Regions from separate parts of the Pseudoalteromonas sp. PAB 2.2 genome, predicted to be linked through region 3. Evidence: predicted binding sites of a transcription regulator. Region 3 holds the regulator's gene; each other region holds the start of a gene.
The links. The regulator sigma-54, encoded in region 3, starts transcription at its own class of promoters, with help from an activator protein. The targets are predictions, from matches to a motif close to GTTGGCACGNNNNTNGNNT.
Positions count from the first base shown of each region.

Region 1: the regulator sigma-54 is predicted to act here: its motif matches at 8,969-8,987, upstream of BWD47_RS08890 (DUF1328 domain-containing protein).
Region 2: the regulator sigma-54 is predicted to act here: its motif matches at 6,730-6,748, upstream of BWD47_RS09240 (flagellar basal body rod protein FlgF).

Region 1 is NZ_LYPI01000010.1:86,342-97,067, reverse strand. Features, by position in the region: gene BWD47_RS08930 (DUF2726 domain-containing protein) at 1-240, shown strand, start outside; gene mtnN (5'-methylthioadenosine/S-adenosylhomocysteine nucleosidase) at 344-1,051, shown strand; gene BWD47_RS08920 (regulatory signaling modulator protein AmpE) at 1,053-2,006, shown strand; gene tyrS (tyrosine--tRNA ligase) at 2,062-3,261, opposite strand; gene BWD47_RS08910 (peptidoglycan DD-metalloendopeptidase family protein) at 3,657-4,973, shown strand; gene BWD47_RS20125 (hypothetical protein) at 5,035-5,211, opposite strand; gene BWD47_RS08905 (sodium ion-translocating decarboxylase subunit beta) at 5,317-6,447, opposite strand; gene oadA (sodium-extruding oxaloacetate decarboxylase subunit alpha) at 6,458-8,236, opposite strand; gene BWD47_RS08895 (OadG family transporter subunit) at 8,252-8,500, opposite strand; gene BWD47_RS08890 (DUF1328 domain-containing protein) at 9,033-9,206, shown strand; gene BWD47_RS08885 (hypothetical protein) at 9,259-9,450, shown strand; gene BWD47_RS08880 (TonB-dependent receptor domain-containing protein) at 9,652-10,726, shown strand, end outside.
Region 2 is NZ_LYPI01000010.1:171,498-182,223, forward strand. Features, by position in the region: gene flgN (flagellar protein FlgN) at 110-541, opposite strand; gene flgM (flagellar biosynthesis anti-sigma factor FlgM) at 534-854, opposite strand; gene flgA (flagellar basal body P-ring formation chaperone FlgA) at 934-1,638, opposite strand; gene BWD47_RS09210 (chemotaxis protein) at 1,781-2,713, shown strand; gene BWD47_RS09215 (protein-glutamate O-methyltransferase CheR) at 2,735-3,565, shown strand; gene flgB (flagellar basal body rod protein FlgB) at 3,699-4,109, shown strand; gene flgC (flagellar basal body rod protein FlgC) at 4,112-4,543, shown strand; gene BWD47_RS09230 (flagellar hook assembly protein FlgD) at 4,557-5,240, shown strand; gene flgE (flagellar hook protein FlgE) at 5,291-6,634, shown strand; gene BWD47_RS09240 (flagellar basal body rod protein FlgF) at 6,783-7,547, shown strand; gene flgG (flagellar basal-body rod protein FlgG) at 7,569-8,357, shown strand; gene flgH (flagellar basal body L-ring protein FlgH) at 8,373-9,056, shown strand; gene BWD47_RS09255 (flagellar basal body P-ring protein FlgI) at 9,069-10,163, shown strand; gene flgJ (flagellar assembly peptidoglycan hydrolase FlgJ) at 10,289-10,726, shown strand, end outside.
Region 3 is NZ_LYPI01000019.1:91,556-102,281, forward strand. Features, by position in the region: gene BWD47_RS16805 (EAL domain-containing protein) at 245-2,440, shown strand; gene BWD47_RS16810 (YgiQ family radical SAM protein) at 2,562-4,739, shown strand; gene mgtE (magnesium transporter) at 4,780-6,138, opposite strand; gene BWD47_RS16820 (HPr family phosphocarrier protein) at 6,354-6,626, opposite strand; gene rapZ (RNase adapter RapZ) at 6,636-7,484, opposite strand; gene ptsN (PTS IIA-like nitrogen regulatory protein PtsN) at 7,485-7,937, opposite strand; gene hpf (ribosome hibernation promoting factor) at 7,941-8,228, opposite strand; gene BWD47_RS16840 (RNA polymerase factor sigma-54) at 8,255-9,751, opposite strand; gene lptB (LPS export ABC transporter ATP-binding protein) at 9,866-10,591, opposite strand; gene lptA (lipopolysaccharide transport periplasmic protein LptA) at 10,588-10,726, opposite strand, start outside.

The DNA of each region.
Region 1 (10,726 bases), on a different contig from region 3:
AAAGCACAGCGAGATTGGTTTGTTAGTGGCGCATTAGAAGCGGCTGGCATTCCTCATATTCGTATGAAGGTGAAATCGGGTTATCAACCAAGGGAAGTCCGTGATGCGATTATGTTTAAGCTAGGGAAACCTGCAGCAGCGCCGATAAGACCAACACGCAACCGTGTTACAAAGCCTGCAGTATTGTCGCCATCTCAAGCAAAAGCTCATACGAGCTCTACCGCACTTGCTGAAATATAAGTTGTCATAATAGTGGCAAAAGCAGACTTTCGGGTCTGCTTTTTTGTTTGTTTTATACATTTTTAGGTATAATCATCCTATTCAATCTAAGGAATCAAATATTATGCACGTTGGTATTATTGGCGCGATGGAGCCAGAAGTAAAAATTTTACGCGAAGCAATGGCAAACCCAAGCACGATGACAAAAGCAGGGTTTACATTCTACACAGGCGAATTAGCAGGTAATAAAGTAACACTTGTTCAGTCTGGTATCGGTAAAGTGGCGTCTGCGGTAGCGACCACGTTACTCATTGATAACTTTACACCTGATTGTGTGATCAACACCGGTTCTGCGGGTGGCTTTGAACCGTCATTAAATGTGGGTGATGTGGTTATTTCATCTGAAGTGCGTCACCACGATGTTGATGTTACTGCGTTTGGTTACGAAATCGGTCAAGTACCACAAATGCCTGCTGGTTTTGCAGCTCACCCAAAACTGATTGAAGCTGCAGAACAAAGCGTTAGCCAAATCAGTGATGTTAAGACCATGATTGGCCTAATTTGTACTGGCGACTCGTTTATGTGTGACCCGGTACGTATAGAAAAAACACGTGCTGAATTTCCAACAATGCTTGCCGTAGAAATGGAAGGCGCTGCAATTGCTCAAGCTTGCCACGTACTTGAAACGCCGTTTGTGGTTATTCGTTCTATGTCAGATATAGCGGGTAAAGAATCACCGCAGTCATTTGAAGAGTACATTGAAACAGCATCAATTAATTCATCAAAAATGGTTGTGGCCCTATTAGAAAAACTGACCTCGGTGAGTTTATAAGGTGATTACACATTTTGTTCAAACCCATTTGGACATTATTGTATTTTTTATAGCGCTCCTTGCTGAGCGCTTTTTCCCCTTAGTTAGCTGGTATCACCCCAACACTTTTTTAAGCATTATATTCGCAGCCTTGGGAGAGCGTTTATATAACCGTTCAAACCCCACGAGTTATCAATATCTTGCCTCTACCCTTGCCTTTACTTTGACCGTTTTAGTGATTGTCGTTCTTGTTGTATTGTTCTTAGAGTTTGCTTTCTACCCCGAGTTACTGAATGGCTTAATCTTATATTTACTGCTAAGTAGCCGCTTACAAGAAAAGAAGTCGCTGCGTATTGCTAGACTCATAAAACAAAATCAAAAAGCTATCGCAAAAGAGCTACTATCGAGTTTGGTTGCACGTGATGTGTCACGACTTTCATCGCCAGGTATCTGTAAAGCCACCATGGAGTCATTGGTGCTGCAAAGTGCGAGGCATTATTTTGCCGTTATATTCTTTTATTTAATCGGCGGGCCTATTAGCGCAATCGTTTATCGTTTATTAACGCTTATTCACCAATCATGGCGTAAAAAGCAACAGCCAAATAGTCCATTTTTAAAACCTATCGCAAAGCTGTTATTTGTCCTTGAGTGGCTACCCACTCGATTAGTTGCCATCACGATTGCGGCAACCAATGCCAGTAAACACAGTATTCATTATATTAAATACTACGGTAGACATTTTTATCAAACGAATACAGGCTGGTTATTAAGTGTGACCTCAGCAGCCTTACACGTACAACTTGGCGGCCCCGCACTTTATCAAGGCGAACGTTACAATAAAATGCGTGTAGGCACCGAACGATTACCCACTGCCGATGATATTCCTGTGCTTATAAACCGTTTAAATCAAGCAAAAGCATTCTGGCTGCTATCAATCGTTGCAATCGAAATAGCCACACTATTGCTCGTTAACTAATTGCGACAAAAAAACCAGCCGAAGCTGGTTTTTTGTTTTGCTTAGTATGGAAGTATTAAGCAACCGTGATCTTTGCAAACTTACGTTTACCTACTTGGTAAATCTCAGTGGTGCCTTTTGCAACTTCAAGCTTAGTATCTGTTACTTTTTCTTCACCATTAATTTTAACTGCGCCTTGCTTGATCATTCGCATTGCTTCAGACGTACTCGCTACTAAGTTTGCTTCTTTTAGCAAATTAGTGATAAAGACCGACTCTTCAGCGATCGTTACAGTCACTTCAGGGATTTCATCTGGTAAAGCATTTTTTTGGAATCGTTTGATGAAATCTTGGTGTGCACCTTCGGCTGCATCTGCGCTGTGGAAACGCGCAATTAATTCTTTAGCCAGTTCAATCTTAATATCACGCGGATTAACACCCTCTGCAACGCGTTGCTTAAGCGCAGCAATTTCTTCAATAGATAACGCACTTAGTAAGTCATAGTAACGCCACATTAGCTCATCACTAATTGACATCACTTTACCAAACATATCGTTTGGTTCATCAGTAATACCAATGTAGTTGCCTAATGATTTAGACATTTTTTGTACGCCGTCAGTCCCTTCAAGCAGCGGCATCATTAGCACTGTTTGTGGCTTTTGACCTTCGTCTTTTTGTAACTCACGACCCATTAGTAAATTAAAACGTTGATCAGTACCACCTAGTTCAACGTCTGCTTCTAATGCAACTGAGTCCCAACCTTGAACAAGTGGATATAAAAATTCGTGGATTGCAATAGATTGGCCACCGGCATAACGCTTTTTAAAGTCATCACGTTCTAGCATACGTGCTACTGTTTGACGCGCAGCCAGTTTGATCATGCCCGCAGCACCTAATGTCTCCATCCACGTAGAGTTAAATGCAACCGTTGTTTTAGCAGGATCAAGAATCTTAAATACTTGCTCTTTATATGTTTCGGCATTTGCAAGCACGTCATCACGGGTTAACGGTTTACGTGTCACGTTTTTACCCGTTGGATCACCAATCATACCTGTGAAATCACCAATCAAGAAAATCACTTCATGACCTAGGTCTTGGAAGGTTTTCATTTTATTGATAAGTACTGTGTGACCTAAATGTAGATCAGGCGCAGTTGGATCGAAACCCGCTTTGATCTTTAACTTCTTACCAGACTTTAATTTTTCAACTAATTCGTCTTCAATTAATATCTCTTCTGCACCGCGTTTTATCTCAGCTAGAGCGGTTTGTAAATCCACTGTGTATTACTCCAAAAATTCAGCTTACCGGGCGTGGTGGCCTATTAGGGTTAAAATAGAACTAAAACATTAAAATTTAGCTAGTTAGCGCCAGAAATACTGCACAAAAATAAAGCTAACTTAACCGTGTTAAGTAAAAGCCCCGAAGGCAGCGCGCGTGATTGTTCTTTATACCGCGTTATTGCATTTTAATGAAGGTACTTTAGTTAACTAATGCATAATTAGTTTAACTCTTGGCATCTGCTGCAAATTTAATCAAAAAAGTTTAACGCGCCTACTAATTCTAGCGTAAAATAGCGCCAGTTTAAATCTACAAAACTCTGGTATTTGCTCTATTTTAGGTATATCCTGCAATATTAGTAATTAATTTTCTTGACAGCAGAAAAAGGCACGTTATGGTTCACGTTGTGCACAAACTCCCCAAAAAACACAAACTGCTTATTCTCGGTTTGGTTTCTGCTATTGCTGGCTTAGCATTATTACCTTCGGAAAAAGCCACCGCATCAAAGGATAACAGTGCGAATGCACTTGAGATTGGCAAGCGCTACGAATTACAAGTTAAAGTTGACGATAACGAAAAACTGACTGAATTAAATTCTGAGCAAGCAGCAGCTAAACTTCCAGAATACGACCTTATCGACCATGAAGTTCGCAATGGCGATAATTTAGCACTTATTTTTAAACGTGCAGGTTTTTCAGCACAAACATTACACAAGCTAATCAATACAAATGCTGAAACGCGTAAACTGACAAAAATTCATCCAGGTGAAGTATTAAGCTTTGCAACCGCAGAAGATGGCTCATTAGCACAGCTTCGCTATGTTATCTCAAAAACAGATACCTTATACGTTACCTTAAACGAAGAAGGTAACTACGACACCTCTATCGATAGTAAAGAGATAGAAACGCTGAGTAAATCAGCCGGTGGAGAGATTAATAGCAGCTTTTGGACATCAGGTATTGCCGCAGGCCTTAGCGAACGTCAAATTATGAACTTTGCTGATATTTTTGGTTGGGATGTCGATTTTGCCAATGATATTCGTAATGGCGACCAATTCGGTTTAATTTACGAAGCACATTATGTTGATGGTGAATACATTGGCGACGGTAAAATTATTGCCGCAGAATTTATTAACCAAGGCGAGCGCTACACAGCAATTCGTCATACAGATGGTAACTTTTACACTCCTGAAGGCCGTAGCATGAAAAAAGCCTTCTTGCGTGCACCAGTTAACTTTAAATATATTAGCTCTAGCTTTAACCCACGCCGTTTACACCCTGTAACAAAGACAGTTAAGCCACACAACGGTATCGATTATGCCGCGCGCACTGGCACACCGGTTGTTTCAGCTGGTAATGGTAAAGTGCTTAAGGCAGGCTACAGTAAGTACAACGGTAACTATGTTTTTATTAGCCATGGCACTCAATACGTGACTAAGTACTTACACTTAAACAAAAAAATGGTTAAAACGGGTCAGAAAGTGAAGCAAGGCCAAAAAATTGGTACGGTCGGTGCTACTGGTCGTGTAACAGGCCCACACTTACATTATGAGTTTTTGGTAAATGGTGTACACCGTAACCCTAAAACGGTAAAACTACCTAAATCAGAACCCTTGCCTCGTGATGAGTTAGCCAAGTTTAAACCTATTGCAGATAACTTCTTAGCGCAATTACAGCGTAACCGTGAAATGCAATTAGCCTTAAACAAATAAGCTAATTAATAATGACAAAGCCGCTGCACGTTGTAGCGGCTTTTTTGTGCTTGGCCCTAAATTACCTTACGAGTAAATAAATAAGCTGAATAACCATTGAGATCATCACCAGAGGCCAAATGTACTTAGCGTATTTAGTTGCGCCATCAAGGCCCAGTTTTGAATGGTACTTTTCAAGTAACGGCACCAGAATAACCAAGGCAATAAACAAGCAAAGTAAGATAACAAATATATTCATGGTGGCTTCCTAATGTAGACGGTAATGTAACCAGTCTATAGGCAAAAAAAAGCGCAGTAAAATTACTGCGCCAGTCGGTTGGAAGTAAAATGTGTAATCGATTTATTAACCTACAATCGCTAACAAAATACCAGCTGCAACAGCACTGCCTAGTACCCCTGCAACATTTGGCCCCATTGCATGCATTAACAAGAAATTATGCGGGTTACTTTCAAGGCCTACTTTATTAACAACACGCGCAGCCATTGGAACGGCTGACACTCCAGCAGCCCCTACTAGCGGGTTAATAGGTGATTTAGAAATCTTATTGAGGCCTTTTGCCATAAAGACACCAGACGCTGTACCAATGGCAAAAGCCAATGCACCAAGTACTAAAATACCTATCGTTTCGACAGTTAAGAACTTATCGGCAGCCAGTTTTGAGCCAACAGCAAGACCTAAGAAAATAGTGGTAATGTTAATGATCTCGTTTTGCGCACTATTACTTAAACGGTCAACAACACCAGACTCTCGCATTAAATTACCTAAACAAAACATGCCAACAAGAGGGGTTGCCGCTGGTAAGAACAAAATAGTTAGGCTCAATACCATAAGCGGGAAAATAATCTTCTCAGTTTTCGACACAGCACGTAATTGTGGCATTTGAATTTGGCGCTCTTCAGGCGTTGTTAAAGCTCGCATGATGGGCGGTTGAATTATAGGAACCAATGCCATGTACGAATAAGCAGCTACTGCAATGGCACCTAATAAATCAGGAGCCAATTTCGACGCTAAAAATATTGCCGTTGGACCATCTGCACCACCGATAATAGCGATAGCGGATGCATCTTGCAGGGTAAACTCAAAACCTGGAATAAAGTTAAGTAAAATGGCACCAAATAAGGTTGCAAAAATACCAAACTGAGCAGCAGCCCCCAATAACAACATGCGAGGGTTTGCAATTAAAGCACTAAAATCTGTTAATGCACCCACCCCCATAAAGATCAACAGTGGAAAAACACCTGAGTCGATGCCAATGTGATAAACATAATATAAAAGCCCACCTGGGTCAGATAACCCAGCAACTGGAATGTTTGTCAAAATAGCGCCGAAGCCAATGGGTAAAAGCAGCAACGGCTCAAAATTACGTGCAATTGCCAAATACAGCAATAAACACCCTACGGCAATCATAATCAAAGCAGGAAAGGTAAAGTTTGCTATACCCGTTGCATGCCAAAGGTTTAAAAGACCATCCATCTTCTATCCCCTACGCTAACGAAATCATAGCATCGCCAGTGGTAACTGAGTCACCTTCGGCTACTAAGATTTCAGCGACAGTGCCTGTATGTGCAGCACGGACTTCGGTTTCCATTTTCATTGCTTCCATAATGATAACCACATCGCCTTGATTTACCGTTTGGCCCGGCTTTACCTTAATTTTAAAGATATTACCCGCCAATGGCGCATTGAGCGTTTCACCCGCTGACGCTGATGCCGATTGTGGAATTAATTCGCTGTCTTTAAGAGTAACTTCTTTAAGCTCACCACCTTGCGCTACTACGACATCGTAAACTTTCCCATCAACTTTTACGCTATACTGCTCAGCTTTAACGGCATTTTTGCCTGACGTAGGTTGTTTACTTTCAGTCTGGGCAGTTTCAGCTGTTGGAACTGCTTCAAATGCATCAGGGTTATGGCGGTTTTTAATAAACTTCAAGCCAATTTGCGGGAATAATGCATAAGTAAGCACATCATCAATTACTTCATCAGCAAGCTCTAAGCCTTGCTCTTTGGCTTCTTTTAAAAGCTCGGCTTCTAATTTCTCAAGTTCAGGCTCAAGTTTATCAGCAGGGCGACAAGTAATCGGTTCAGCACCATCAAGGACGCGTTCTTGCAGCTCTTTATTCATTGGCGCTGGTGTCGCACCATATTCACCTTTAAGTACACCGGCAGTTTCTTTAGTGATTGTTTTATAACGCTCACCAGTTAATACATTAAGTACCGCTTGTGTTCCTACTATTTGTGAGGTGGGTGTAACAAGCGGAATGAACCCTAAGTCTTCACGAACACGCGGGATCTCAAGTAATACTTGGTCTAATTTATCTGCTGCACCTTGCTCTTTAAGCTGGTTTTCCATGTTAGTTAACATGCCGCCAGGCACTTGTGCGAGTAAAATTCGACCATCAACCCCTTTTAAGCTGCCTTCAAATGCCGCATACTTTTTGCGAACATCACGGAAGTACGCAGCAATTTCTTCAAGTTGATTTAAATCGAGTTCAGTATCGCGCTCTGTGCCTTCAACAATTGACACAATTGTTTCAGTGGCACTGTGGCCATACGTCATACTCATTGACGATATTGCGGTATCAAGCATATCAATACCTGCATCAATTGCTTTTTGATATGTTGCAGTGCTAAGCCCTGTAGTCGCATGACATTGCATAGCAATCGGAATTGAAACTGTCTCTTTCAACCCTTTAATGAGTTGCTCACACTCATACGGTTTTAATAAACCCGCCATATCTTTAATACAAATAGAGTGACAACCAAGCTCTTCTAATTGTTTAGCAAGTTTTAACCACATATCAAGCGTATGAACAGGGCTTACCGTATACGAAATAGTCCCTTGCGCGTGCGCTCCCACTTTAACAGCCGCTTTAATCGCCGTTTCTAAGTTACGTACATCATTCATCGCATCGAAAATACGGAATACATCAACACCATTTTTATGGGCGCGTTCAACAAATTTTTCAACAACGTCATCAGCATAGTGGCGATAACCTAAAAGGTTTTGACCGCGTAATAACATTTGCTGTTTAGTGTTTGGCATTGCCGCCTTTAGCTCACGGATACGCTGCCAAGGGTCTTCACCTAAATAACGGATACAGGAGTCAAAAGTAGCTCCCCCCCATGATTCAATAGACCAATAACCTGCATGATCAAGCTTTTCGGCAATAGGCAGCATATCATCTAGGCGCATACGCGTTGCTAAGAGAGATTGATGCGCATCACGCAATACTAATTCGGTTAGTTTTAATTTAGCCATGTTCAAGCTGCTCCGTTATTGTTGTTTATTTCTAAATTGAGCGATAGCAGCGCTGATAGCTGCAATATGTGCCGGTGGTACCCCTTGCTGAGGCTGTAATTTTGCGGTTCGGACTGGAACTGAGCTCGCAGAGTTTTCAAATCGCCCCAACAATTTCGACATCAGCAGTACGGCTGAAATCAAAATACTGAGAAAGATAAATACACCCACCATACCCGTTAGCATTAAGCTGGCTGCGGTTGTAAGTAAGCCACCAATATCCATACTGCTCCCCTCGCTACTCAGAATAAAAAAACACTTAAATTGAATATTTATACACTCATAATAACAAACAAAACTTATTTTTAAAGCTTTATTGTCAATTGGTAAAACCAATTAATTACAGGGTAACACATCAAACAATTAATTAACACCAAGCCATTACGGCAATTAACTACCCAATATAGACGATAAAAATACTCAATATAGTCAAAAGTTATATGTAAAAATAGTTAACTGTGTAACGTAGCAGCGTAAAAATCAGCTAAAGCAAGGGGTTTGGTAACTTGTATGCCATACAGGTTAAATTGGTCTTACCAAGAAAACATACTCACAGGCGTCCACTTTCAGCATAGAAGTTGAAAAATTATCACTATGAATAAGTTACATGATCACTCGTAATAATTACCAAACGACACGCCACAAAAAAAACCGAAAAAAAACTAACAAATTGAAAAATAAGGACTTTAAAACTTTGGTATGGAACTCGCTTCAGTCTAATCAACCGAAACGAAATTAAATAACCAAGGAGAACATTATGTTACGCTGGACAGTTACTTTTTTAGTTATAGCGCTAATCGCTGCAGTGTTAGGTTTTGGCGGTATTGCAGGGGCCGCAGCAGGCATAGCTAAAATCATATTTTTTATATTCTTAGTTTTACTTGTTATTTCACTTATATCAGGTGCTCTTAGAGGCAATGTACCTAAGTAATAACAAACCAACAGCAATTTACTTTACTAATTTATTTACAAGGAATTTCATTATGAAAAATTCAACTTTAAAAGCAGCTACTATCGCCCTATTTTCAGCTTTATTTATTATGGGGTGTGAAGACAACACAGCAGAAGAAGCTGGTGAGCGCATTGATGAAGCAGTAACCGACGCTCAAAATGCAGTAGAAGATGCATGCGAAGAAGTTAAAGAAGGTGTAAAAGCAGAAGAAACTAACTGCTAAAAATAGAGACTTTACGAAAAAAAGCGGCTTTATAAGTCGCTTTTTTTCGTAAAGCATTGGTATTTTTGAAAAACATATACAAAATAACGAAGTATTTTTTTACTTTTACCTAATATGTATACTAAGCTGATATTGCTAAGAATGGACTATCAGCAGTATTCCATTGTTTTCTAGCCAACTATAATTTATTGGGAGATAACAATGTTAACCAGCAAACTATCTAATGCTATAAGATTAGCAATTAGTACAGGCTTCGTGTCATCAGTTTTACTGTATGCACCAACAAGTTCAGCCGAAGAAGAAACTGAAGCAAAAAAAGATCTCGAAGTGATATCAGTCACCGGTAGTCGGATTAGACAACCTGGTGCGGTCTCTGCAAGCCCTATTGTTTCAATTGGAGAAAAAGAACTAGGTTATCAACAAGAACCTGAAGTAGAGCAAATCCTTAGAACCCTTCCCTCTACAATCCCTGGAGACGGTAGTAACGTAAATAATGGCTCTGGCGGTGCAGCAACCATTAACTTAAGGGGCTTAGGTTCACAACGCTCTTTAGTGTTAATGAATGGTCGCCGGATGATTCCATACAACTATAATGGGTCTGTTGATAGCTCAACAATCCCCACAGCCCTCATTGAAAGAATTGACATTATTACCGGTGGTGCTTCTGCGGTATACGGCTCAGATGCGATTGCAGGTGCTGTGAATGTAGTCTTAAAAGATGACTTCCAAGGCGTTGATTTAGACTTTAAGCACTCTGAAACAGGTGATGGTGATGGCGATAAAGACAGCATAGCTCTGACAATCGGCTCTAATTTAGAAGATGATAAAGGCAATGTGGTTCTCTCTTTAGGCTGGAGCCAACGTGATCAAATCTTACTGGGTGACCGTCCGTTGGGCCTACTCGGTATAGAAACTAAAACAGGTGCTAACTACGAGCAATTCCTCAATGGTGAACCCCCAATTCCAGCACCAGCAGATTGTAGCGGTCCAAACTCTGTTGAAAGTGGCGGTTCAACAACTGCATTCCCTACAAGATTTGCGATTGTAGGTGCGGGTACAACAGGTTCTGGGCAATTTAGAAATGACGGAACATTGCAACCAGACACCTGTAGTGTATTTAACTTTAACCCTTATAACTTCTACCAAACACCTTCAGAGCGTTATTCTGCTACAGCCATTGCTAAATATAACTTAACTGATGAGCATAAAGTATATTCAAGCTTCAACTACACAAATACCAGTGTTGATACTCAGGTCGCACCATCTGGAACATTTG
Region 2 (10,726 bases), on a different contig from region 3:
AGCAACGGGTAACGGGTAACGAGCAACGGGTAACGGGTAACGAGCAACGGGTAACGGGTAACGAGCAACGGGTAACGAGCAACGGGTAACGAGAAACGAGTAACGGGCATTATGCTTTAAGGTTATGCACTATTTTTTTATCGCCTTGAATCACACTGCCACCTTGATCGTAGGTCATCGATGAAGGTGCGCCAATCAAGATATCTTTTAGTTGCTTAACACTAAGCTGGGCTTGATGAGCTGCATGTGCATTCACATCATTTTTCTTTTTACAGGCTGCAAGAAGAGAGTTTACTTTAGAAATGAGTTCGTTTACTTCATCATCTGGCGAGTCATTTTTGCTAACCAGCGTTTGCACTTCTTTATCTATTGACTGAATTTGCTGTAGTAGAGAGACTTTTTGTTGGGCAATACTTTTTAGCCCCTCACCACGTTTTGCAGCAATGGCTGTTAATTCATCATCCAAAAGCACAGCAATAGACTCTAAACAAGTGACTTGTTGTGTTAATTTGCTGGCGATTAAATGATTATGATCAGCCATACACATCAAACTCAAATGCGGCGATATTTTTAGCTAACTTTTCAGCATCAATTTGGTATTTACCTTCGCTGATTGCTTTTTTTAACTCAGCCACTTTATTGCTATCAAAGCCAGACGACTGTTCAGCTTTATCTTGTAAAGATTTAAGTTGTTTAGCTTGAGGCGTTAAGCTTACCGAATCTGCACTTGCTTTTGGCGCTGTCGATTTTGCCGCTGCCGCGTTAGCGTTATCTTTTTGTAAATCAAGATTTTTTTGCTTGGTATTCGTCAACACAGAAGTTTGTTGTTGACCATTATTGACATTGCTTACCATAATTTTTGACCTATACATTACCCAACATATGCCTATATATCGGCGGGCACAGCGGATACTTTAGCATAAATATAAAAAATTAAATATTCACTTGCACAGACTCAACACCATCCACACGTGCATTTAATACTTTACCTGATTTTTTGTTTTTTACACGTACTAATTCGTCTAATGTGCCATCTTCAAGCGCAATACCTGTTGTTTTGATCCTCAAGCCACGCAGTGAAGCATAAATAGTCACATTGTCGCCTTTACACACCATGCAAACTTGGCTCATTACAATAGGCACACCACTGCGAATATTGCGCTTGCTACGACTGCCGACAAGCATTGATTTTTCTTGAACATATTGCGTTCTTACAAACTGCTTAGGTTTCATCTCTAAGCGCAAATGCTCTGCTCTAATTACTTCACCGCGTGCTAAATTGGTTGTTACGACAACAACGGGTTCCAGCTCAATAATGCGAACATGCACATATTGAGTCCAACTATTTATGTCATCGCATTTAAGTTGTACGGTAACCTGCCGATTAAAAGGAGGTTCTGTCGGTAATGTTTTATTTAATGGCGATTCACACAATCTTTCTGGAATACGGCTATCAAGTGGTAATGCACTTACTTGCGGTGCCGTATCGAGATCGGGGATCTGCTCGCTGACAAAATCAATAGCGATTTGTTGAAGTTGCTCGTTATTATACACTTCAGCTTGTAGATGCGTGGCAAATAACAAGCTAGAAAGAAAATAAAAAACACTGTATCTTCGGCTTTTTTTTAACAAACTCATATTGTTTCGACTATGCTTATTGTTGAAAACAAGGTATAAATATTTTGCGTCAAAAAACAGACGCTTCGTAACCTTATGTAGCTTTAACACAAAGTAAGCAATTATTGTTCCGGCTCTGGTTGTTTATCTTTAGGAGATTGAAATGGCAGGCATTTTAGACTCAGTAAACCAGCGTACACAGTTGGTTGGGCAAAACCGCCTTGAATTACTATTATTCAAACTCAGAGGGCGACAACGCTTTGGTATTAACGTGTTTAAAGTAAGAGAGGTTCTACAATGTCCACCGCTTACAAACATGCCAAAATCGAATGCTTATATTCGTGGTGTTGCACACATTCGTGGTCAAACCATTTCTGTTATCGATTTATCAATGGCTGTTGGCGGTCCTGCCATTGAAAATATCAAAGATAGTTTTATTATCATTGCGGAATACAATCGTTCAGTGCAAGGGTTCTTAGTCGGTGGCGTAGAGCGCATCGTTAATATGAACTGGGAAAAAATTATGCCGCCACCTTCAGGTGCAGGGCGTTACTCTTATTTAACCGCGGTCACTGAAATAGAAAACGAACTGGTAGAAATCTTAGACGTCGAGAAGATCCTTAACGAAATTTGCCCTGTTAACACTGAAGTAAGTGCGGATGTGATTGGTGAGGGAGAAATCCAAAAAGATTTAGGGGAGCGAATCGTTTTTATTGCTGATGACTCGGCCGTTGCGCGTAATCAGGTAAAACGTGCGTTAGAACCTCTCGGTGTACAAACTGAACTCGCTAAAAATGGTAAAGAAGCTTTAATACGCTTACGTGAAATAGCAGAACTTGATTGTGTAAATAATATTACTGAGCGAGTTGGCTTGTTAATTTCAGACGTTGAAATGCCAGAAATGGATGGCTACACCTTAACCGCAGAAATTAAGGCCGATCCAAAGTTATCACCTTTGCATGTAATCTTGCATACATCACTCAGTGGTGTTTTTAATCAAGCGATGATAGAAAAAGTGGGTGCCGATGATTTTATTGCAAAATTTAACCCAGACGAATTAGCGACTGCCGTTAAAAAGTGGGTTCATTGTGATTAATTATTTATAGGTGGTATTACTTTGGAAAATAAGCACTTACAACAAAGCGAATACGATCAGTTCCGCTCTTTTTTAGAGCAACAATGTGGCATTGTACTAGGCGATAACAAACTTTATTTAGTGAAAAGTCGCCTGGCACCCTTGATGGCGCGTTTTAATGTTGAGTCATTGTCACAGTTGGTAAGTAAAACCTTGAGTCCTCACGAGAGGCAGCTTCGTGCCGCAGTGGTTGATGCAATGACAACAAACGAAACTTTGTGGTTTCGTGATCAATACCCATTTGAATTGCTTAAAACTAAACTTTTCCCTGAATTCAAAGAATTGCGTCGTCCAATTAAAATTTGGTCAGCGGCAAGTTCATCAGGTCAAGAACCGTATTCTATTGCCATGTCGGTTGCTGAGTTTCAATCTAAGCAACCTGGCGTTTTAAAAATGGGCGCACAAATTATCGGCACAGATATTTCTAATACTATGCTTGATATGTGCAAAAACGCAGAATATGACTCACTGGCTTTGGCACGTGGCCTGTCTGTTGAAAGACGTCAAAAGTTTTTTAAAGACAGTGGTAACGGTATGGCTCAAGTAGTTGATCCAATAAAGAAAATGGTCAGTTTTAGGCATTTAAACTTATTGGATTCGTATGCCTTGATGGGGAAATTTGATATTATTTTTTGCCGTAATGTATTGATCTACTTTGCACCCGAAGTAAAAGCAAAAATTATCGCGCAATTTGCGCAAGCACTTAATCCAAAAGGGTACCTGTTTTTAGGCGCTTCAGAGTCAATGGCTGGCCTTAGTGACAGTTTTGATATGGTGCGATGTAATCCGGGTATCATCTACCAGAAAAAGTAATCTTTCCTTAGCAACCTAGTTCTTAGGTTGCTAATTTCATTATATATCAACATCTTAATTATAAAATAATCATGCTTAATTTTTGGCTTACCTTTTGCATTAGCTAAGGAGAGTCAAATTTTTGGAGATGGTTATGGCTATCAGTTTTGATAAAGCATTCGGTGTGCATCCTCATGCCATGTTGATCCGTTCACAACGCGCTGAGTTATTAGCGACAAATATCGCTAATGCTGATACGCCGGGCTATAAAGCGAAAGATGTCGATTTTGCATCCGCATTAAAAGCGGCAAAAAGCAACCAGCACGGCGGCAATAGCATGGTAAGAACGGATGAGAAACACCTTGCCGGTGGCAGCCGATTTGTTGGTAATTCAGAAATGTTTCGTACGCCAAATCAAGCAGATACAGGTGATGGTAACTCTGTTGATATACAAGTGGAACGAAACTTGTATGTACAAAACTCATTAGAGTATCAGGCAAGCCTGCAATTTATGAGTAGTAAAATTAAAGGCCTTAAAAAAGCCCTCGGTAGTCAAGGAGCTTAATCATGAGTTTATATAATGTTTTTGATATTTCGGGCACGGGTATGAGCGCACAAAATGTTCGCTTAAATACCACAGCAAGTAATATTTCGAATGCAAATACAATTAGCTCAAGCCAAGACCAGACATACCGAGCGCGCCATCCTGTGTTTGCTGCTGAACTTACAAAAGCGTCAGCATCGCAAAGTAATCCGCAGGGCTCTTCTGTTGGCGTTAAAGTATTAGGCATTGTAGAGAGCGATAAGCCGCTACAAATAGAATACAACCCGAATCACCCCAGCGCGGATGAAAATGGGTATATCTATAAACCAAATGTCAACGTTGTAGAAGAAATGGCTAATATGATTTCTGCCTCTCGCTCTTACCAAACAAATGTGCAAGTTGCTGATGCAGCTAAGCAAATGTTAAGTAAAACACTGTTGTTAGGACAACGGTAATCGAGGATAAGTTATGAGTAACGACATCAGCTCTGCATCATCATCCTATATGGATAGCTTGCGTTGGAATGAGACAAACACGCCAACAGCAAAAGAAGACAGTAACACACTGTCTCAAGAAGATTTCTTTTCGTTGTTAACGCAGCAGTTGTCGTTTCAAGATCCGAGCAATCCTGCTGATAACGATCAAATGATTGCGCAAATGACGAACTTTACCATGGCAGAAGGTATTTCAAATTTAAACACAAAATTTGAGTCACTCACTGCATCCATGACATCAAATTCGGCATTACAAGCGTCAACGTTAGTGGGTAAGCAAGCGTTGCTTGAGTCAGAGACTATTGACTTTGATGGCGAAAATTTAGCTAAAGGTTCCGTTGTGGCAGAAACAGCTGTTGAATCTCTTACGTTAAGAATCACTGATTCGACGGGACAATTAGTTCGCACGATTGATTTAGGATCGAAATCTGCCGGTGCTCACCGTTTCGAGTGGGATGGTAAAGATGGTGAGGGCAATGTTCTTCCTGAAGGCGAATACAATATTAGCGCTGAAGGCTTCGTAAATGGAGACTACAGCAGCATGCCTCTGGCAACCTTTAAGAACATTGAAAGTGTCAATATTAATGGCAGCAGCGGCATTATCGTAAATACAAAAGAGGGTGCGGTTAGGCTAACTGATATAGCTGAAATCGCATAATTAAAAAGGTTTGGGTTAGCTTAGGCTAAGAGATAGGTTAGAGGTGAGTTATGAGCTTCAATATTGCATTAACAGGTTTAGCAGCCGCACAAAAAGATTTAGACGTAACGGCAAATAATATTGCCAACGTAAACACAACGGGCTTTAAAGAGTCGCGTGCTGAGTTTGCTGATGTGTACGCATCGTCAGTATTTAGTTCTGGTAAAACAAAAAACGGCGACGGTGTTAAAACAGCAACGGTTGCACAACAGTTTCACCAAGGGTCGTTATCATTCACAAATAACTCACTTGATTTAGCAATCACAGGGGAAGGTTATTTTGCGATGAGTGATGACATCGCATCACAAGACTTTACATATACGCGTGCGGGTGCATTTAAATTAAATGCAGATAACTTTGTTGTTGATGCCAATGGTAACTACCTGCAAGGTTTCCCTGTTGACCCATCAACGGGTAATACGACATCGGTAAGTTTAAGTACTACTTCACCGATTCAAATTCCAGATGCTTCAGGTTCGCCTCGTCATACGAGTAATATCTACAGCTCAATGAATTTAGACGCACGTGTCGATACGCCAACAACGACAACCTTTGATCCAACTGATAGCACGAGCTATAACTCGTCTACTTCAACAACTGTTTATGACTCATTAGGTGAGCCGCATGTTGTGCAGTTATTTTTTGTAAAGCAAGACCCTACAGCAACGCCAAATACGTGGGAAGTGTACGCCACAATGGATGGTCAAGCGTTTGATGCTTCAGGTGCTGCAACGGGCACAGGTGCACACACGCCAATTGATACACTTGAGTTCACGGCGGCGGGTTTACCGAACGTAACCGCTCCAGAAACCACATTTGATGACATTATTTTGCCTTCAGATGCTTCGACAGGTTTATCGACACTACTTGGTAATGGCGCACAGTTCCCGAATGAAATCACGGTTAATTGGCGTGATGAAGCAGGCACCGCTAATAAAGTGCCTACGCAATACGCCAGTAACTTTGAAGTAAAAGCACTTGAGCAAGATGGTGCGACAGTCGGTCGTTTAGCGGGCATTGATATTGGTGCAGATGGAAAAGTAGTTGCTTCATACAGCAATGGCGATACTTCATTCTTAGGCCAAGTTGCTATGGTGCGCTTTTCAAACTCTCAAGGCTTACAACAAGCGGGTGATACTTCTTGGAAGAAAAGCTTAACCTCGGGTGAGCCTATTGCGGGTGAGCCAAACTCAGGCACATTGGGTTCAATTAACTCATCAGCACTTGAGCAATCAAACGTTAATTTAACGAATGAACTGGTTGACCTTATCAGCGCACAGCGTAATTTCCAGGCGAATTCACGTGCCTTAGAAGTTAACTCAACATTACAACAAAATATCTTACAGATCCGTTAATTTTAGCGGCTCTAAGCTTAATCCGACACGAAAGGCTGCCCCCTCTATTGGCAGCCTTTTTTATTTTCCTTTGCTTATTTCCGCGTCAATTTTACTTTGGCACTTTTATTGCATTTCATAGTTATCGTATTTTTAGTGAGTCAATGTTATGGACAAAATGGTCTACATTGCCATGTCTGGTGCAAAGCAAAGCTTGCGTGGCCTTGAATTAAAGGCAAACAACTTAGCAAATGCAAACACCACTGGCTTTAAAGCTGATTTTGCACAAGCACGCTCAATGCAAGCATTTGGCGAAGGCTTGCCATCGCGTGTATTCGCAATGCAAGAGCGCCCAGGTTCTAACATGGAGTCGGGTGGTTTTGTTGAAACAGGCCGAGAACTTGATATTGCCATGAGTGATCGGGGTTGGTTAAGCGTACAAGATGCATCGGGCAATGAAGCCTATACCAAAACAGGCACGCTGAATATTACTCCCGATGGCGCATTGATGACCAGTCATGGTCGTCAAGTTATTGGCGAAGGTGGCCCCATTATTTTGCCTTTACCAATCGAGAAGATTGAATTTAGTTCTGATGGGTCAATTCAGGTGCGTCCACAAGGGGCACCTGCAAACTTTTTAGAAGTGGTTGATCGTTTAAAGGTAATCGAAGCCGATAACAATCAACTAGAAAAAGGCAATGATGGCTTATTTAGGCCAAAGCCAGACATGTTGGTAAATGACTTATGTGGTTTTTGCGATATTTCAACTAATGTAAAAGTGCTTTCGGGCACCCTTGAAATGTCGAACGTGAACCCCGTACACGAAATGGTCGATATGATCAGCAATCAACGCCAATTTGAATTACAAGTTAAATTGATGAAAACAGCGGAAGAGCTTGATGAACGTCAAGATCAGCTGTTACGCATTGTTTAAGATGACTGAGAGGGTAGAGTTATGAATCCTGCATTGTGGATCAGTAAAACCGGGCTTGACGCCCAACAAACCGATATTTCGGTGATCTCAAATAATCTCGCGAATGCCAGCACGGTCGGTTACAAAAAAAGCCGCGCCGTATTTGAAGATTTACTGTATCAAAATATTAATCAGCCAGGTGGTCGTTCCTCACAAGACACTGAAATGCCATCAGGTTTGATGTTAGGCGCGGGTGCGAAAGTGGTTGCTAACCAAAAGAACTTTTCACAAGGTAACATGCTTACCACTGAAAATTCATTGGATTGGATGATTTCAGGACCGGGCTTTTTTGAGGTCTTACTCCCAGATGGCAATATCGCTTATTCGCGTAATGGTCAATTTACCACCGATGAAGATGGCCGCATTGTTACCGCGGGAGCCGGTTTTCCTGTGCAACCAGAGATGAATGTGCCAGACGATGCACAATCAATTACGGTATCACAAGATGGTGAAGTGTCGGTGCGTATCTCAGGCCAAGCTGACAATGTTGTTATTGGTCAGCTAACTATCAGTGATTTCATCAATCCATCTGGCCTTGAGCCTATGGGTCAAAACCTTTACACCGAAACGGCTGTAAGTGGGGCTCCTGTGCAAGGTAATCCCGGTATTGATGGTTTAGGAACTGTTGTACAAGGTTCACTTGAAACTTCAAATGTGAATGTAACAGAAGAGCTCGTTAACCTCATTGAAACACAGCGAATTTATGAAATGAATTCAAAAGTGATTTCGGCTGTTGATGAAATGCTTAGTTACATTAACCAACAGTTATAATGGGTAGGAGGCAGCATGCGTAACATTATCTTAGTCACATCAACAGCGTTATTGCTCGGTGGTTGTATGGCAACACAAAATAACCATGTGGTTCAGGATGACCCTTACTATGCGCCAATGTACCCAGAGCCTGCAGCAGAGCAAATGGTACCCACTGGTTCATTATTTGATAGTTATTTATCAAATGACCTGTATTCAGATAAAAAAGCGTTGCGGGCAGGCGATATCATCACGGTTAAACTGCAAGAATCGACTCAGGCAACCAAAGCGGCGAAAACCGAAACCGATAAAGAAACCGACGCAAGCCTTGACCCAGTCATTGGTTTAGGCGGCAATCCTGTGAATATAGGTGGTGATAGTATCCAATTTGGCATTGGTTCAGATTCATCATTTAAAGGTGATTCTAAATCGAATCAATCGAACAGCTTATTTGGTGATATTTCAGTTAATGTTATGCGAGTTTTGCCGAACGGTAACTTAGTGATCCGTGGCGAAAAGTGGCTTACTTTAAATACCGGTGAAGAGTTTATTCGTCTTGAAGGTTTAGTGCGTCCCCAAGATGTGACAGCAGATAATACGGTGACTTCAAACCGAGTTGCGAATGCGCGCATTCAATACTCAGGTAAAGGTCAACTTCAAGAAGCGCAAAGTGCGGGTTGGTTAACTCGCTTCTTTAGCAGTTCTATTTTCCCATTTTAGAGGATACAAATCATGAATGGGTTTAAATACATTATTGCTCTTTGCTTAATTAGCGTACAGTTTTCTGTTCAGGCTGAGCGAGTTAAAGATGTGTCTATGGTTGAGGGTGTACGCTCAAATCAATTAGTCGGTTATGGTTTAGTGGTGGGTTTACCTGGCACGGGCGAGCAAAGTCGTTTTACAGAGCAGAGCTTTAAAGCGATGTTAAATAGCTTCGGTATCACGCTTCCTGCGAACTTAAAACCAAAGATTAAAAATGTTGCAGCCGTTGCTGTACATGCCGAGTTACCCGCGTTTAGAAAACCAGGTCAAACCATTGATATTACCGTGTCTTCAATTGGCAGTGCAGGAAGCTTACGCGGTGGTACGTTATTACAAACCTTTTTGAAAGGGGTTGATGGTAATACGTATGCCATTGCACAGGGCAGTTTGGTCGTGGGTGGTCTAGGCGCAGAAGGTGCTGATGGCAGCCGAGTGATTATTAACACTCCCACCGTTGGCCGAATTCCGAATGGGGCAACGGTTGAGCGCGCTGTTAAAAGCCCGTTTATGCAAGGTGACTACATCACCTTTAATTTGAATCGTCCAGATTTCACAACGGCAAAGCGCCTAGAGCAAACTATTAATGATTTAGTTGGGCCAAACAGTGCTCAAGCAATTGATGCAGCGTCTGTACGTGTCATTGCACCGCGCGATGCATCGCAGCGCGTATCGTATTTATCAACGCTTGAAAACTTAGAGTTCACACCGGCTGATACTGCGGCAAAAATTATTGTCAATTCACGTACGGGCACCATTGTTATTGGTAAAAACGTAAAATTACAGCCAGCTGCAATTACCCACGGTGGATTAACCGTGACCATTGCTGAGCAGCAAAACGTATCGCAGCCGAATGCACTGAGCGAAGGCGAGACGGTGGTGACAAACCAAAGTATTATCGATGTTAATGAAGATGACTCTCGCGCTTTTGTGTTTAATCCTGGTATTAGCCTTGATGATTTAGTGAGAGCGATAAACGAAGTTGGTGCCGCCCCTGGTGACTTAATGGCTATCCTTGAAGCGTTGAAAGAGGCGGGAGCCATAAACGGGCAACTTGTTATTATATAATCAATTAAAAACGCGCTGAGCTCAGCGCGTTTTTTCATTTTTACCTTCCCTCAATCTGATAAATCCTCTTTTGGCGTAATTATTGCATTTGATTATGCATTATTAATTATTGTGTCAAAAAGCTGATGGATACGAATCATCTCGACAAGCAAAACTTTTTTGATTTAGGCAACTTAGACTCATTGCGTCAAAGTGCTCTAAAAAGTGATGCCTCTAGCGATGCGTCAAAAGAGGCGCTGAAAAAAGCGGCGGCACAATTTGAATCTATCTTTACGCAAATGCTGCTTAAAAGCATGCGTAAGGCTAATGAAGCATTTGAAGACAAAGACAGTCCGTTTAACTCGAGTGGCGTAAAATTCTTTGAAGAAATGCATGATCAACAGCTTTCTGTTGAGTTGTCTTCTAACGGCTCACTGGGTTTGGCTGATCTTATTGTGCAGCAGCTATCGCCCGACGGTAAGAAATTTACTCCTGGTTCCGTGTTAAGAACAACCGCAGAGTTTGATAGCGATAAGCGTGTTCGCGGTAATCAAGAAGCTAAGCCAGAAACACACCCAATGGCT
Region 3 (10,726 bases):
ACCAAGGCGATTAGCGCACTGATAAACAGCGATTTTAGGCATAAAATGAATAATTTAATGATCCCACCTCAGGCAATAATTTGATAGCTTTCATAACATTATACGTATCATAGACTATAATCTACACAGTATAAGTTATCACTAATGTATCATAGCCGAATAAGTGATAGAATTTTAAGCAACACTGTAAACCGGAATTGAGCCATCGTTACTGTTTTACGCTGATTTGTCTAAGGAATTATTAATGGCATCAGAATCTAACGACTTTTTGTTTAGTGACCAAGATGATGAGCCACTATTGAGCGAAACAGCCTCAGAGTTTTGGGATGTCTTAATTGTTGACGATGATCCAGAAATACATTCAGTAACAAAGTTGGCACTCTCAGGCGTTGAGTTTTGGGATAAAGGTCTGCGTTTTCATCATGCGTATTCCGGAGCAGAAGCACTTTCTGTGCTTAAAGATAATCATTCAATTTCCGTTGTATTACTGGATGTAGTTATGGAATCTGATGATGCGGGCTTGCAAGTTGTGAAGCAAGTTAGAGAGTCCCTCAATAATCATAATGTGCGCATTATTTTGCGCACGGGTCAACCAGGCTACGCACCAGAAGAAAAAGTAATTCGTGAATACGACATAAACGACTATAAAACAAAAACAGAGCTTACCCGCAGTAAGCTTATTACTGCGCTCGTGACGGCGATTCGTTCTTATGAGCAGGTCTGTCAGCTGGAGTTTCAAAGTCGAGCACTCAATAACATCCTCTATGCCTCAAAAGCTATTTTAGGTTTCACAGATATCAAAGCGTTTACCATGGCGGTAATAAAGCAGCTTTCATTTATTTTAGAGTGTGAGCCACAAGGGTTGCTATGCGGATCATTAGACGATGATAACCAAGTCTGTGTGCTTGGTGGTTGTGTCGAATACAACGAGTTTATTGGCCAAGGTGTTGAGCAGTTAGACAATGGGCGTATCATTTTACAGGTGAAAAACTGTTTAGAGCAGGACACACATCAACACACTGAAATTGATAGCACTTACCTACTAAAAAGTAAAAATCGCCAAGCCGCTATATACTTAGAGACCGCACATATCCCGAGTGAGTCGCAGTTACAATTTGCAGAAATATTTCTCACCAATGTGAGTGTGGGACTTGATAATGTGCGTTTGTTTAACCGTTTACGTGATGCGGCTTATAAAGATACGTTAACCGGCCTTTCTAATCGCAATGATTTTATGAACAAGGTCGAGCGTTTTTATCATCCTGGTAAAAATGATTATGTTTTTTTACTGATCGACGTTGCGCAGTTTTCAGATATTAACAATGGGTTAGGCCAAGAAATTGGCAATTTAATACTCGTTGCTATCGTTGATAGGTTACGTCAAGAGTACCCTCAAGCTGAGTTGATATCGCGAATTGGTGCCGATGTATTTGGCTTATTACTGCCAAAAGAGCAATGTGACATTGAGATGTTATGTGAGCATTTAAGCTTGCCATTCAATGCGGGTGAGCACATTTTGCCGATCAATTTTAAAATTGGTATGTGCTGCCAAGGGGATTTCAAGCCATCAGGTATCGAAACCCTAAAGCTCGGTTATATTGCATTAAACCAAGCAAAAAAACAGTCAATGGAGGCTGTTATTACTTATACGCCTGACATGGAAGAGCAAATGGCATGGCGGTTAGGCATTATCAGACAGCTTCGCCAAGATTTTGAACAGCGTAAACTCGAAGTGTGGTTTCAGCCACAACTCGATTTGAAAACATTAGACATCATAGGATGTGAAGCTTTATTGCGATGGCCCTCAGGTAATGGCCAGTACATTTCACCCGCCATATTTGTGCCGATGGCTGAAGATGCGGGTTTAATTGTCGAAATAGGTCAATGGGTATTAGAGCAAGCATGCATGCAGCAAAAGCGTTTGGAGCAACTCGGTTTTGCAATTAGCATTGCAGTTAATGTCTCGGTGCCGCAATTTAAAGTGAAAGGTTATGCGCAGCGTGTAAAAGACACCTTAATTAATTACCAAGTTGAACCAAAGTTTATTGAGCTTGAAGTAACCGAGAGCGTTGTAATGGACGAACTTAGTAATGTTATTACGACGTTGCAGGAGCTTAAAGACTTTGGGATCGAAATTGCTATCGATGACTTCGGTACGGGCTTCTCATCATTAAGTTATTTACAACGCTTACCACTCGATCGACTAAAAATAGACAGGGCATTTATCAAAGACCTTCCCGGTGAAGATTGTGAAGCCATTGCGGCGTTAATTATTTCTTTAGGCGCAAGATTAGGGTTGAAAACGATTGCTGAAGGAGTTGAAACACAAGCCCAAGCAGACTATTTGAGTGAACTTGGTTGCGATGAAGTGCAAGGCTTTATGTACGCTAAACCTATGCCAGAGAAAGAGTTAATTACGTATTTACAAGCTAAGCACTAATTGGCTTTGATAAAACTCAACGATTTAAAAGCGCCCTTCCATTTGAAGGGCGTTTTGTTTTCTATAATAATCCTTAAGAGTGGGGTATAATTCGCCCCTTTTTGGTAGCAGAGTACATTTTATGAGCGCATTAAAAGCCGAGCGTGGCCTGTTTTCTTACCCTAAGTATTGGGCCGAATGCTATGGCGCAGCGCCATTTTTACCAACCACCCGAGCAGAGATGGATGCGCTAGGCTGGGACAGCTGTGATGTTATTATTGTCAGTGGTGATGCCTATGTAGACCACCCAAGCTTTGGAATGGCTGTTATCGGGCGCATGCTTGAATCACAAGGTTTTCGCGTTGGTATTATTGCCCAGCCAGATTGGAATTCTAAAGATGCTTTTATGACACTTGGAAAACCAAACCTCTTTTTTGGGGTGACTGCGGGCAATATGGACTCAATGATCAATCGTTATACTGCCGAAAAACGTATGCGTCATGACGATGCTTACACACCTGGTAATGTTGGGGGAAAGCGTCCTGACCGTGCAGTTGTTGTTTATAGTCAGCGTTGTCGTGAAGCGTATAAAGATGTGCCATTAGTGATTGGTGGTATTGAAGCGAGTTTACGCCGTATTGCGCATTATGATTACTGGCAAGAAAAAGTGCGCCGAAGCATATTGTTCGACGCCAAAGCTGATATTTTGATCTATGGTAATGCTGAGCGTCCATTGGTCGAGGTTGCTCATCGTATTGCAGCCGGTGAGAGTGTCGATTCAATTCAAGACATTCGTGGTACTGCGGTTATTCGTAAAGAGCCATTACCAGGGTGGCGCGGCAGTGATTCAACAGCCATCGATAAAATTGGCAAAATTGACCCGATCCCTAATCCGTATGGTGCGGATGATGTTGGCTGCAGTAAATCTGAATTTAAACAAGCCGGTATTGATTTAAGTGCTGAGGCGGCAAAGCCGATAACAATTCAGCCAGCGCGTCCTAAGCCTTGGGAAAAAACCTATGTTAAGTTGCCAGCTTATGAGCAAGTAAGTGTAAACAAGCCTTTGTATGCGCATGCATCGCGTATTTTACACCAAGAAACAAATCCCGGATGTGCACGTGCATTATTTCAGCGCCATGGCGATCGTTCTATTTGGGTCAATCCGCCGGCTTTTCCGCTTGAAACAGAAGAGATGGATGGCGTTTTTGGTTTGCCATATCAACGTATTCCACATCCAAGTTATGGTGATGAAAAAATTCCTGCTTACGAGATGATCAAAACGTCCGTGAATATCATGCGAGGCTGTTTTGGTGGGTGTTCATTTTGTTCGATTACTGAACATGAAGGACGTATTATCCAAAGTCGCTCAGAACAATCTATCATTGACGAAATTGAACAAATTCGTGACAAGGTGCCAGGGTTTACAGGGGTTATCTCTGACTTAGGCGGCCCAACAGCGAACATGTATAAATTACGTTGTAAGAGTAAAAAAGCAGAAAGTACATGCCGTCGTTTATCGTGTGTTTACCCTGATATTTGTAAACATATGGACACCGACCACACGCCGACGATTGAGTTATATAAAAAAGCACGTGATGTAAAAGGGATTAAAAAGATCTTAATTGCATCGGGTGTGCGTTACGATTTAGCCGTTGAAGACCCTCGCTATGTTAAAGAGCTGGTCACTCACCATGTTGGTGGTTACTTGAAAATCGCACCGGAACACACCGAAGATGGCCCGTTATCGAAAATGATGAAGCCAGGTATGGGCGCTTACGACAAGTTTAAAGAGTTGTTTGATAAATACTCGAAAGAGGCAGGTAAAAAGCAGTATTTGATCCCGTATTTCATCTCAGCTCACCCAGGCACCAAAGATGAAGACATGGTGAATATGGCGCTGTGGTTAAAATCGAATGACTTTAAGCTTGATCAAGTTCAGAACTTTTATCCTTCACCCATGGCGAATGCGACGACAATCTATCATACCGAGATGAACTCGTTGCGTAATATTAAAAATAACACGGAGCAAGTACCTGTTCCAAAAGGGGCACGTCAGCGTCGTCTGCATAAGGCAATTTTGCGTTACCATGATCCGGCTGGTTGGCCGATGATCCGTGAAGCTCTTAAAAAAATGGGTAAAGCGAATCTCATTGGTAAAGGCCCTCATTGTTTAGTTCCTGAGGAAGGGCGCAATGAAAAGGCTGCTAAAGGGAAAGGGCGCACAGGCCGAGCTGCACTAACCCGACACACAGGTTTTAGCCAATTTAAGAAGGCGAACACCAAACCGCGTGTTGGTAAAAATAAGCAACGAGCAACATAGATTATACAAAGCAAAACGGCCCACAAGGGCCGTTTTTAGTTTAAATAAGTAACCAAGTCGCAGTGCCTAAAAAGGCAAAAATACCCACTATATCTGTCACCGTCGTAAGCACTACGCTGCCTGCTAATGCAGGGTCAATTTTCATTCTCTTTAAAATAAGCGGAATACTGGCCCCTGCAATACCTGCTGCCACTAAGTTCATGAACATAGCAAAGGCAAGCACCGCACCGAGTTTAAAGTCCCACTGCCACAGCGCGACAACACCCGCGATTAAAATAGACCAAATTACCCCGTTTAGCGCGCCGATAGCGAGCTCTTTGAGTAATAAAAAGCGTTGGTTGGTTTGGTTTATATGGCCAACAGCAATACCACGAATAACAAGTGTAAGCGTTTGGCTGCCTGCTACGCCTCCCATTGAGGGAACAATACCATTTAGTACAGCAAGAATAGGTAAGATAGCTAATGTATTCTCGAAAAAACTAGCGACTATTGCAGCGAGTAAAGCGGTTAATAAGTTGACTCCTAGCCAAATAGAGCGGCGCTGCGAGCTTTTCAATACGGGAGCAAAAGTATCTTCTTCATCATCAAGACCCGCTAAGCTTAATAAGCTATGTTCGGCATCTTCACGGATAACGTCAACGATATCATCGATGGTAATACGCCCTAGTAAGTGCGCGTTATCATCTACAACGGGGGCTGAAATCCAGTTATGGCGTTCGAATAATTGTGCCACGTCGCTTTCATCCATCGATATTAAGATAGATTCACAGTCTTCATCCATCAGGTCGCGAACCACTTTATCTGAGGGATTGGTCAACAACGTCGTTAAAGATAATGCCCCTAAAAAGCAATTATGTTTATCAACGACGTATAAATCATCGGTGCCTTCAGGTAAATCGCCGCGTAAACGCAGATAGCGTAAAACAACATCTAGTGTGACGTCTGGGCGAATGGTTACCGTATCGCTGTTCATCAAGGCACCAGCTGAGCGCTCTTGATAAGACAGGGCTTGGGTGGCTCTTTCTCTATCTTGCGAGTCCATGGCGCCGACAACGTCTTGGTAGACTGTATCAGGTAGGCTACGAAGAACCTCACCTAAATCATCGTCGTCCATGTCTTCGGTTGCGGCAGCAATGTGCTCAGGTTCCATTTGGGCAATAATGCCTAAACGTACATCTTCTGAGAGCTCTTCTAATACGTCACCACGCACATCAGGGTCTACCAGCTGCCAAAGCATACGGCGAATTTTATGCGGAGATGATTCTAAAAGGAGTGCGGTATCACACGGTGCTGTTTTTGCTAACATGCCGCGCACTTGAACAAATTGACCACTATTGAGTGACTTGGTCACCTGTTTTAGTTGTTGTAGCGGGTAATCTTGTTCAAAGGCTTCTGGCATTGGCGTCCTTACAACTGAAAAAATAGCTTAAAATCTGACTCAGCAAATACAGCATAGTTGCTAAATTTAGTATTTGCAGGGATATCGCCGCACTGAGATAAATTTACTAAGAAAAATGTATTTTAGAGAAGCGAGCGATATAAAAGTAGGATATTTAACAGGAATTTTAAATACCCAATGCAAGTTTAACGTAAACAGTCAAGGCTTAGCAAATGCTATTCTTGTTCATGAAAGCGTTGTGCAATTAATTCGCCTATTGCATTGAGTGCTGCGTCAGCATCGGGGCCTTCACACACCACACGGACTTCTTTGCCTTGGCTGCTCTCGAGTAACATTAAGGCTAATACACTATCGCCTTCGGCTTCTTTATCGTCTTGGTAAAGGGTTATTTTAGCATCGAATTGCAGTGCAAGTTGTGCTAAAACCGTGGCTGCTCGTGCATGTAAACCTAGCTTATTTTGGATTAAAAAAGTGTCTTCAGCATGCATCGTCGTTGCCTATTGGGTATCTTGCTCGCGGTGGCGTATTTTCACGTTTGCGTGACTTTTCGAAAAGCTCTCACCAATGGTTTGCGCTAAGTAAACTGAGCGATGTTGTCCACCTGTGCAGCCAATCGCAATGGTTAAATAACTGCGATTATTTCGCTCTAGGTGAGGGAGCCATGTTTGTACAAAGGTTTGAATTTGCCATGTAAACTTTTGCACTATGCTGTGACTAGCAAGGTAATCTTTTACTGGTTGGTCTAAGCCTGTCAGTGGTTTTAGATCCGGTTCCCAGTGTGGATTCGGTAAAAAGCGAGCATCAAATACGTAATCAGCTTCTTTTGGAATACCGTGCTTAAAGCCAAACGACATAAAAGTAATAATGAGCTTTTTGTCTTTTTTACCCAGTATTTTTTCGCGAATAGATTCGGCAAGCTGATGCACGCTGAGATCGGTCGTATCAATCATAAAATCGGCACGGGTGATCAAAACATCCAGTAATACTTTTTCTTGTTTAATCGCTAAATCAAGCGGCAGCGAGTCAATCGATAATGGGTGTAAGCGGCGTGTTTCAGAGAATCGTTTGATCAGTGTTTGATCATCACTATCTAAATAAAACAACGTAGGTTTTGCAAAGCCCGGTAAATACTCAAGAATATCGTTAAATTCTTGCTGTTCTTTCGGCAGGTTACGCACATCGATACTTACAGCAATTTTGTCGTAATTATCTGACACACTGCGTACTAACGAAGGAAGCAGGTTTACAGGAATATTATCAACGCAGTAATAGCCTAAGTCTTCAAGTACTCGTAAAGCGACTGATTTACCTGAACCAGAGCGACCGCTGATAATAATTAATTCCATTTATGCCTCTGATGCAATGACTTTAAACAGATCACTATCTGTTTTAGCACTGCGTAGCTGTTTACAAAATTCTTTGTCTTTAAGTCTATCAGCAATTGTTGATAAGGTCTTTAGATGAAGCTGACAGTCACCATCTGGTACGATGAGTGCGACAAAAATATCCACTGGACGATTATCAATTGCATCAAAATTTATAGGTGACTCACTCACAATTACAAATGCGTGTGGCTGATCTGCACCGCTCATACGACCATGTGGAATCGCAATACCTCGGCCAATACCCGTGCTGCCCAATTTTTCTCTGTTCAATAGGGCATTGAGTATATCTTGCTGAGATAAATGAGGGAGCTGCTCATGAGCCAGTTCGCTGATAAATTCGAGAATTCTTTTTTTGCTATTAAAAAGGACCGCAGCTTTGCTGCAGTCCTGGTTAGTAAGTGAACTAAGTTTCATAATTTAGTGTCGAGCTAATTTCTCTTTGTGTTTAATTACTTGACGATCAAGTTTATCGATTAACGAGTCGATGGCTGCATACATATCTTGGTGTTCAGTAGAGGCAAATAACTCGCCTCCGTTTACATGTAAAGTTGCTTCTGCTTTTTGGCTTAGTTTTTCTACATCTAGAATGACATGAACATTATTAATGTGGTCAAAATGCCTTTCTAGTTTCGCAAACTTGGTGTTTACATAGTCTCTTAATGAATCTGTGATTTCTACATGACGACCAGTTAAATTTAGTTGCATAAGCATTTTCCTTCTATGTAAAACGTCTAAATCAGACTCTTACGCTGATTCGACGGAGGTATTGCTAGAGACTCTCGATATTTTGCTATTGTCCGTCTAGCTACTTTAATTCCTTGCTCAGCCAATATATCTGCAATTTTGCTATCACTCAATGGTTTAGCTGTGTTTTCTGCGGCGATTAGCTTTTTGATTAAAGCGCGAATTGCCGTAGATGAACACTCACCCCCATTTTCAGTGCTTACATGGCTGGAGAAGAAATATTTCAACTCAAAAATTCCCCGCGGGGTATGCATGTATTTTTGTGTTGTTACTCGCGAAATTGTTGATTCATGCATTTCGACCATTTCTGCGACATCATTTAATACCATGGGTTTCATGGCCTCAGGACCATGTTCAAAGAAAGCCTGTTGTTGTTGAACAATACAGTTAGTCACTTTTAATAACGTGTCATTACGGCTTTCTAAGCTTTTAATAAACCATTTTGCTTCTTGTAAATGAGAGCGAATAAATTGGCTATCACTGCTTGATTTTACAGAACGTGACATCGCCGCATAGTGGCTATTCACTCTGATTTTCGGCATGCAGTCTGGGTTTAGTTCAACTACCCAACGGCCTTTTATTTTTTTTACGGATACATCGGGTATCACGTATTCAGACTCTTCTCTAACAATGGTATCCGCAGGCTTTGGATTTAAGCTGTGGATCAATGTCATGACTTCTTTCAGCTCACTTTCTTTAAGCTTAGTCTTTTTCATCAAAGTGCGATAGTCACGACTCGCTAATAATTCAATATGTTCTGATAACACCATTTTAGTTTCAGCTAAATAGGGGGTGTCAGCATCGAATTGGCGTAATTGAATACACAAACATTCTTGTAAACTACGGGCGCCAATACCGACAGGATCGAATAATTGGATTCTTTTTAAGACAGCTTCGACTTCATCAAGTTCGATTTCTTCTTCATCGTTATTTTGATTGAAGCTTTCAACAATGTCTTCGCAGCTTACGGTTAAAATACCCGAATCATCAATTGCCTCAACAATCGCAACGGCAATCGCTTCGTCTGTTGGGCTGAATGGAGTCAGTTGTAACTGCCACATTAGGTATTCGTGGAGAGTTTCGGTTGATGCGCCTTGGTAAATTGATTCATCTTCAGGCATTGGACCTGAGGAACTTGATGGGGCAGCACTCATGTACTCATCCCACGTAACATCCATTGCTAAGTCGTCACTTACGGTGTCTTTGTTGAGGGCATCACTGCTTTCTTGCTCGTACTCGCTTGCAGCTTCGTCAGCCGACGCGCTTAGTTGGGTATCGTCAGATTCGGCTTTCTGCTCGTTCTTGCCAATACTCTCTTCTGCATAATCTGCTTCTTCAACTTCAAGCAAAGGGTTAGAGTCTAACGCTTCTTGAATTTCTTGCTGGAGATCCAATGTACTGAGCTGCAACAAACGGATAGCCTGTTGCAGTTGTGGAGTCATTGTAAGTTGCTGGCCCATGCGCAGCTGTAATGATTGCCTCATGTATCCCTAACAATCCTTTTTAGTCTTATCAAACAATAGCACGATGCCGTTAACTATTTATTTGATTTATTGTCATTGTTATAAGTCTAGCAGATGCTCTAGTCGGTGGCGTATTTAAAGCCTGAATTGCTCGCCTAGATACACATCGCGTACAGTTTGGTCGGCTAACACATGTTCAGGTGTACCTGATGCAATTAGCTCCCCATGAGAAACAATGTAGGCTTTTTCACAAACATCAAGGGTTTCTCTCACATTGTGGTCAGTAATTAATACACCAATACCACGATTTTTTAAGTGCTCAATAATTTTCTTTATATCTAACACTGAAATAGGATCAACACCAGCAAAAGGCTCATCGAGCAAAATAAATTTAGGGTCAGCGGCCAGTGCGCGTGCTATTTCAACACGACGGCGTTCACCCCCTGACAATGCCATACCTTGGCTGTCACGAATGTGTTGAATGCTAAATTCATCAAGTAAGCTGTTAAGTGTTTCTTCGCGGCCTTGTTTATTGAGATCTTTACGGGTCTCTAAAATGGCCATTAAGTTTTGATAAACGGTCAGTTTTCTAAAAATCGATGATTCTTGTGGCAAATAGCCAATACCTAAGCGAGCGCGGCTGTGCATTGGCAATAAGGTGATATCGTTATCATCAATGCTTATTTTACCTTTGTCACTGGGCACTAATCCCACAATCATGTAAAAGGTGGTTGTTTTACCTGCGCCATTTGGCCCAAGTAAACCGACAATGCTGCCAGCTTCTACCTCAAGGCCTACATTTTTTACAACTTGGCGACCCTTATAGCTTTTAGCTAATAGCTCTGCTTTTAGTGTGCTCATGGCTGGCCTTCATCGTTCTTTTTGTTATCAACAGGCACTAAAATAGTGTGTACACGATCGGTCGAGTTTTCATCTTTCTCGGCACTTATCAGTTGCTGTTCCATATCGTATGTAATGCTCTTGGCACTGACTTTT